3 regions of the Neorhizobium petrolearium genome follow, and region 1 is predicted to be linked to each of the others. Evidence: riboswitches for the same ligand, from Rfam matches in the RefSeq annotation. Region 1 holds a riboswitch; each other region holds the start of a gene.
What was found. Region 1 has a riboswitch for thiamine pyrophosphate ahead of thiB (thiamine ABC transporter substrate binding subunit). Riboswitches for the same ligand answer to the same signal wherever they lie in the genome.
Positions count from the first base shown of each region.

Region 1 (2,196 bases):
GCGAGACCATGAACCTGAGGAACTGTTTGGCCAGATCCTTGTCGGACGCGTTTGTCAACATGCCGGCCACCTCGATCTGGATGTAGTGGCCTTCCGAGAAGGATGCGGCCTGGTAGCGTTCGGTCTTTTCCTCAACCATGTGATAGGCGGGCGAAGTGGTGTAGGAGAAGACCATCGGCACCTCGCCCTTTGTGAGAAGACCATAGGCTTCCGACCAGCCGGGGGTGACTGTCAGCACACGCTTCCTGAGTTTCGCCCAGGCTTCCGGCGCCTTGTCGCCGTAGACCGACCTCACCCAGAGCAGCAGGCCTAGTCCCGGCGTCGAGGTGCGCGGATCTTCGATCGCGATTTTCTGCGAAGGGTCGCCTTCCACCAGTTCCTTCAGGCTCTTGGGCGGATTCTTCATCACCTGCGTATCGTAGACGACGGCAAAATGACCGTAGTCATAGGGGATGAAAGTATCGTCGGTATAATTTCCGGGCACACTGACAGCGGATGTATCGAGGCCGTGCGGTTCGAAAAGGCCGGTTGCCTTGGCTTCCGAAATCAGGTTGGTGTCCAGGCCGAGCGCGATATCGGCATCCGTCTTCTCGCCTTCGAGCTTGAGGCGGGTGAGGAGCGCCACACCATCGGCAACGCCGACGAAGTTGAGCCTGCAGGTGCAGCTCTTTTCGAAGGCTTCCTTGACCTTCGGGCCGGGCCCCCAGTCGGAGACGAAGCTTTCATACGTATAGACAGTCAGTGTCTTTTCCTGCGCCTGAGCGGACAGTGAAAAGGAAAGGGCGGCTGCGGCCGCGAACATCGAAAGAACGATCTTGCGCATCAGCGCCTCCTCTTTTGATTGTGGGAATAGGCGCTGATGGGAAGCCGTCTAATCCCTCCGCCGGTCTTAACCGGATCAGGTTCCGCGGGTTGGCAAAGCCTCTCAGCCACACTGGCGTGGCACCCCGTTAGAGCGAATCAGGTGTAGCGGCGGTGGGATCGGCTGGCAAGAGGCTGCGCCGCGATCAGGCAGCGCTCATATCCATCTACATGATTTCCCAGACGTGGCCGTCCGGATCCCGGAAGCTGCAGCCGTACATGTTTTTTCCTCTTTGTCCCCATCCAACGCACATGGGCGCGTTCGCCCCAAGGATGAGTAAGAGAATGTAAAACCGACATCGCAGCCAGGGTTTTTCTCTAGTGGTGCGGGTTCCGGCGGAACACCTTGAGTTCGCGCGGAACGGCTGCCATGCCGTGAAGCCGGTTGGCAATGGCATAATCGATCGTCCTTTCCATGACTTCCGGCATGACGGGCTTCGTGAGAACACCGAGAGAACCTTCCACGCCATCTTCGAGATCATCAGGGGTCGCGGTCATGAAGATGACCGTCACGCCATATCGTTCGGCAAGCCGCCGTCCAATCTCGGGACCGGTCCTTCCATCGGTCAGATTGACGTCCACGATCGCGATATCGGCGCGCGGCGCCAGTTCCAGGGCATGTTTTCGGGCATTGGCAAAGCCCGCCACCTTCAGTCCCATATTTTCGACAGTTTCGGCGATATCGAGAGCGATCAGGAACTCATCCTCCACGATCAGCACCCGTTGACTCGTCACCTCACTGGGTGGCCGACGACGCGTTACATTTGTCAGCATTGGACGTCCCCGCACGGTTTCCGGTCCTTAATTCGGATCGAGGGCGACGACCGGCGCCTCGACCATGAACGCAGGCAGAACGAGCAGGATGGTGGATTGTTCCGTTTTGCGACAGACGCCCCTGCCGAAACGGTTATTAGAGTTAATAATTCGTTAGTTCAGCTCTCCAGCTCTTCCCGCAGCATCTCGAGCTCGAGCCATTCTTCTTCCATTTTCGTCAGTCTTTCGCGCAGGCTTTCCATTTCCGCCGCAAGCTTGTGGAAGGCGGCAGGGTCTTTGGAAAAGAGGTTCGGGTCCGCCATCTTCTTCTCGCGGACTGCAATTTCTTCCTCCGCCTTGGCAATTTCCTTCGGCAGGTTTTCGAGTGCGAATTTTTGCTTATAGGAGAGCTTTCCCTTGGCCTTGGAGGCTTCAGCCACCGGCGCGGCGGCCTCTGTCTTCTGCCGTTCCGTTCGCTCTGTCTTGCGCTTCTCCTCGATCGCGCCTCTCCGTTGGGCCAGCATGTCCGTATAGCCGCCGGCATATTCGATCCAGCGTCCGTCCGGCGCCTCCGGATTGGCC
Region 1 is NZ_CP123000.1:4,498,036-4,500,231, reverse strand. It holds gene thiB (thiamine ABC transporter substrate binding subunit) at 1-802, opposite strand, end outside; TPP riboswitch at 859-960, opposite strand; gene QEO92_RS21875 (response regulator) at 1,180-1,635, opposite strand; gene QEO92_RS21870 (ABC-F family ATP-binding cassette domain-containing protein) at 1,794-2,196, opposite strand, start outside.

Region 2 (2,196 bases), on a different replicon from region 1:
GGTTTCGACCGAGAGACCGAGGATCATGTCCCGGCCAATGCGCTCGCGGGCGATAGCCGCGACCATGTCGCTTTGGCCGACATGCAGGCCTGCGGCACCGATTGCGATCGCCGCCTCGACATCGTCATTGACGATCAGTGGCACTCTGGCGCCGGCAAGCGCTGCCTTCAGGGCACGGCCGGTCTCGATGATCTGCGCCGTATCCGCGTGCTTGTCGCGGAGCTGCACGATCGTAGCGCCGCCCTCGACGGCAAGCCGGGCAGTCTCCACCATGCCGATTTCGCGGCAGAGATCGGGATCGAGGACGAGATAGACGGAAAGGTCGAAATTCTTCATGCGCTGACGATCCTGGCTTTGGTATCGAGCGTCTCGGGCGAAAGTGTTGCAAGGCGATCGAGAAAGAGGGGCAAGAAGGAGCCTGGTCCGGCGGCACTGATAGCCGCTTCCTCGCCAGCGACCGCGAACATGGCGAGTGCCGCCGCCGTCGCCTCGAACGGTCTTTCCGGGTTTGCCGCCGCAAAGGCGCCAACGAGGCAGGTGAGCGAGCAGCCAAGAGCGGTGATGCGGGGCATCAGCGCTGAACCGCCCATGATGCGAACCGAGTGCTGGCCGTCGGTGACGAAATCCACTTCGCCGGTAACCGCGACGATGGAGCCGCTCTGCCGGGCAAGCGTGATCGCCGAACCTTCCGCCGCCTCGGTTGGATCGCCGCTGTCAACGCCGTGGCCGCTCGACTGGCTGCCTGCCAGCGCAATGATCTCGGAGGCATTGCCTCGCACGATCGTGGGTTTCAGCTTCATGAGATCGGCGACGGCGGCGCGGCGGTAGGCGGTGGCGAAATGGGCGACCGGATCGAGCACCCAGGGTTTACCGGCTTCACCGGCGGCTTTCGCGGCCTCCTTCATGCCGGCCAGGAAATCCGGCGAAAGCGTGCCAATATTGATCGTCAGCGCAGACGCGATCCGAGCGAATTCGCCAGCCTCCTCTTTCGTATGCACCATGGCGGGCGAGGCGCCGGCAGCGAGCATCACATTCGCCGCGATATTCATCGCCACGAAATTGGTGATGTTCTGGACAAGCGGATTTTTCGCGCGCATCGCAGTCAGCAATCGGCCGGGGGTCTGTGTGGTCTGCATTCTCGCCTCGTTCGGCGGGGCAGACGCATGGGTTCTTCTGTCCGAAGAACCGAACGACTCCCTCCGCCAGCATGATCTGGTTCAGGTTCAAAGGGTACTTCTCAGCCCGGCTTTACGCCGGACGCCCCTGTCAGGAACAAGGCTTACCGCAGATCGGCCTGCGACTGCCAGCGAATTTTTATAAAAAAATGCCCTTGAAGCTCTAGTGGCTGGAGGTTGTAAGGAAGTGCTCGATCCCGAAAGGAAAGAGAAATGGCAGCGACAAATCAGGCTCGATACAAGGTTGGCGGCATGGATTGCGCAAGTTGTGCGACCAAGATCGACACGGCAGTGCGCCGCATGCCAGGCGTCGAGGATGTTTCCGTCTCCGTTGCCGCGGGTACGATGACGGTGAGCCATGACGAAACAAGCGATCTGGGCGCGATCGAGAAAAAGGTGACCGGGCTCGGTTATTCGCTGCGGGCACTCGGCAGGAAGACGCCGGCCGAAGCGGAGCATCATGACCACGATCACACCGGCGATCACGAGAATTGCGGGCACCACCATGATCATGATGGCGGGCATGATCATTCCGGCCACCGCGCAAAAGAGATCGAAGGCCTCCATGGCCATGACCACGGGCCGCTGGAAGGGCCGTGGTGGAAAAGCGCGAAGGGCCGGCTGACCATCCTTGCTGGTGTGGCGCTCGCTTTCGCCTATGGGCTCGGCCATTTGATGCCGGCCTATGGCCCCTATATCTTTACGGCTGCGATGCTGATCGGCCTCGTGCCGATCGCCCGCCGCGCCGTTATGGCAGCCCTTGCCGGCACGCCGTTTTCCATTGAGACCCTGATGACCATCGCTGCCGTCGGCGCCGTTGTCATCGATGCCTCGGAAGAGGCTGCCGCCGTCGTTTTCCTCTTCCTCGTGGGCGAACTTCTGGAAGGTGTGGCGGCAGGTCGGGCGCGTCAGAGCATCCGCGGCCTGACGGCTCTGGTCCCGAAGAATGCGCTGCTGGAAGTGAATGGGCAGACCCGTGAGGTGCCGGCCGAGAACCTGGCGGTTGGTTCCATCATACTCG
Region 2 is NZ_CP123001.1:18,777-20,972, forward strand. It holds gene thiE (thiamine phosphate synthase) at 1-336, opposite strand, end outside; gene thiM (hydroxyethylthiazole kinase) at 333-1,136, opposite strand; TPP riboswitch at 1,178-1,275, opposite strand; gene QEO92_RS26940 (heavy metal translocating P-type ATPase) at 1,389-2,196, shown strand, end outside.
Region 2: it holds a riboswitch for thiamine pyrophosphate, as region 1 does, so the genes downstream of both, thiM (hydroxyethylthiazole kinase) here and thiB (thiamine ABC transporter substrate binding subunit) in region 1, are expected to answer to the same signal.

Region 3 (2,196 bases), 250 kb from region 1:
CACCTGGTCGCCCGGAGCCGCGTCCGCACGGGCGCGGGAGGTGACCATGATCGCGTCGGCGTGCTCCCCGTAGGAAATCACCGTCGCATCCTTTTCGAGCCGGCAGGTGTCGCCGTCGATCTCGATGGCGCAGATGGAATTGCGCAGGTTCCCGCCGATGCCGGCCTCCGTCGTCGCCGAGGCGACGAGAAGCTGGCGAGCGCAAAGCTCGCGCATGAAATCCCTGTGCCATTCGCTCTCGGCACCGTGCTCGACAAGGCTCGAAACCTTGATCTGGTGCATGGCGAAGACCATGGCGCTCGCGGCACAGGCCTGTCCCAGAATGGAGCAGATCTCCGCGAGCTCCTGCGTCGTTGCACTCTCGCCGCCGAAGGCTGCGGGGATCTGGATGCCGAGCAGGCCTTCGGCCTTCATGGCATCGACGGCTTCCTTCGGGAAGCGGCCTTCGCGGTCGACGGAATCGGCGAAATCGGCGGCCACCCTCGCCACGCGATGGGCGCGTGCGCCGAGGCTCATATCGGTTGCGACAGCGGCAAGGCTCATCACGCGGCCTCTTTGGCTTTCAGGATGTGGGATACCGTCTGCTCGATCACCGAGATGCTGGCAAAGGACTTGCGGTTCAACAGGTTGTCCGGAAACTCGATGTCGAAGGCCTCTTCGAGGCCCAGCATGAGCTGCACGGATGCAAAGGAAGAAAGGCCCGCCGCATAAAGATCGGCGCCATCTTCCAGCTCGGTCATGGCGACCGGCAGATTGCCCAGTTTCGCCAGCAGTTCGCGAATGGTCTCGTTCATCTCGACGTCTCCCGATAATTGGAACTCAAGCGTTCATCGCTGGCGGGATGTTTAGGCCGGAAAGCATAAGATTCCGGTAAGAAACATGCTGAAAATCGGGCTGCGGGATTCGCTAAAATCCAATCGATCGGCATCTGTCCGAACTGGCTTGACAGGAGGGCTGCTCCGGTTTCTGATGTCCGGATTCACCAGGGGGGTCCCGGCAAGGGGCTGAGATACTGCTGGGCAATACGGCTTTGCCGATTGTGGCGCAGTGACCCGTTGAACCTGATCCAGTTCATACTGGCGTAGGGACGGTGCGGACGCTCACGGCTCAATGGCGGGATTCCCGCTCCGGCTCAAGGCGTTCTTCCATCATTCCAACACCGGACTGGGTCTCCAAACGTCAAACCTTGGAGCCTCAACCATGAATATCGCGACCACCAAGCTTACCCCGGTCGTCACCACCGGCCCGCTTCCCGCCTCGAAGAAGGTCCTGAAGCCCGGAGTCCTTCATCCCGACATCCGCGTGCCGATGCGCGAGATCGCGCTGCACCCGACCTCCGGCGAACCGCCGGTGACGGTCTATGACTCATCTGGTCCCTATACGGCCGAACCCGCGACGATCAGCATTGAATCCGGCCTGCCGCGTCTTCGCGAAAGCTGGATCAAGGCCCGCGGCGACGTGGAGACCTATGAGGGACGCATCGTCAAGCCGGAGGACAACGGCTTTGTCACCGGCGATCGCCTGACGCCGGAATTCCCGGTCCGCAATGCTCCGTTGAAGGCGAAAGCAGGCCTGGCCGTCACCCAGCTCGCCTATGCGCGGGCCGGGATCATAACACCGGAAATGGAGTTCATCGCCATCCGCGAAAATCTCGGACGGCAGGCTGCGAAAGAAGCACTTGCCCGCGATGGCGAAAGTTTTGGTGCGCACGTGCCAGACTTTGTGACACCGGAATTCGTGCGCCAGGAAGTCGCCGCAGGCCGGGCGATCATCCCCGCCAATATCAACCACCCGGAGACCGAACCGATGATCATCGGCCGGAACTTCCTGGTGAAGATCAACGCCAATATCGGCAATTCAGCCGTCACCTCGTCGATGGCGGAAGAGGTCGAAAAAATGGTCTGGGCGATCCGCTGGGGCGCCGACACGGTGATGGACCTCTCGACCGGCCGCAACATCCACAATATCCGCGAATGGATCATCCGCAATTCACCGGTCCCGATCGGCACCGTGCCGCTCTACCAGGCGCTCGAAAAGGTGAACGGCATTGCCGAGGATCTCACCTGGGAAGTTTTCCGCGACACGCTGATCGAGCAGGCCGAGCAGGGCGTCGACTATTTCACGATCCATGCCGGCGTCCGGCTTGCCTACATTCCGCTCACCGTCGACCGCGTCACCGGCATCGTCTCGCGCGGC
Region 3 is NZ_CP123000.1:4,751,120-4,753,315, reverse strand. It holds gene QEO92_RS23025 (acyl-CoA dehydrogenase family protein) at 1-543, opposite strand, end outside; gene QEO92_RS23020 (acyl carrier protein) at 543-794, opposite strand; TPP riboswitch at 975-1,106, shown strand; gene thiC (phosphomethylpyrimidine synthase ThiC) at 1,201-2,196, shown strand, end outside.
Region 3: it holds a riboswitch for thiamine pyrophosphate, as region 1 does, so the genes downstream of both, thiC (phosphomethylpyrimidine synthase ThiC) here and thiB (thiamine ABC transporter substrate binding subunit) in region 1, are expected to answer to the same signal.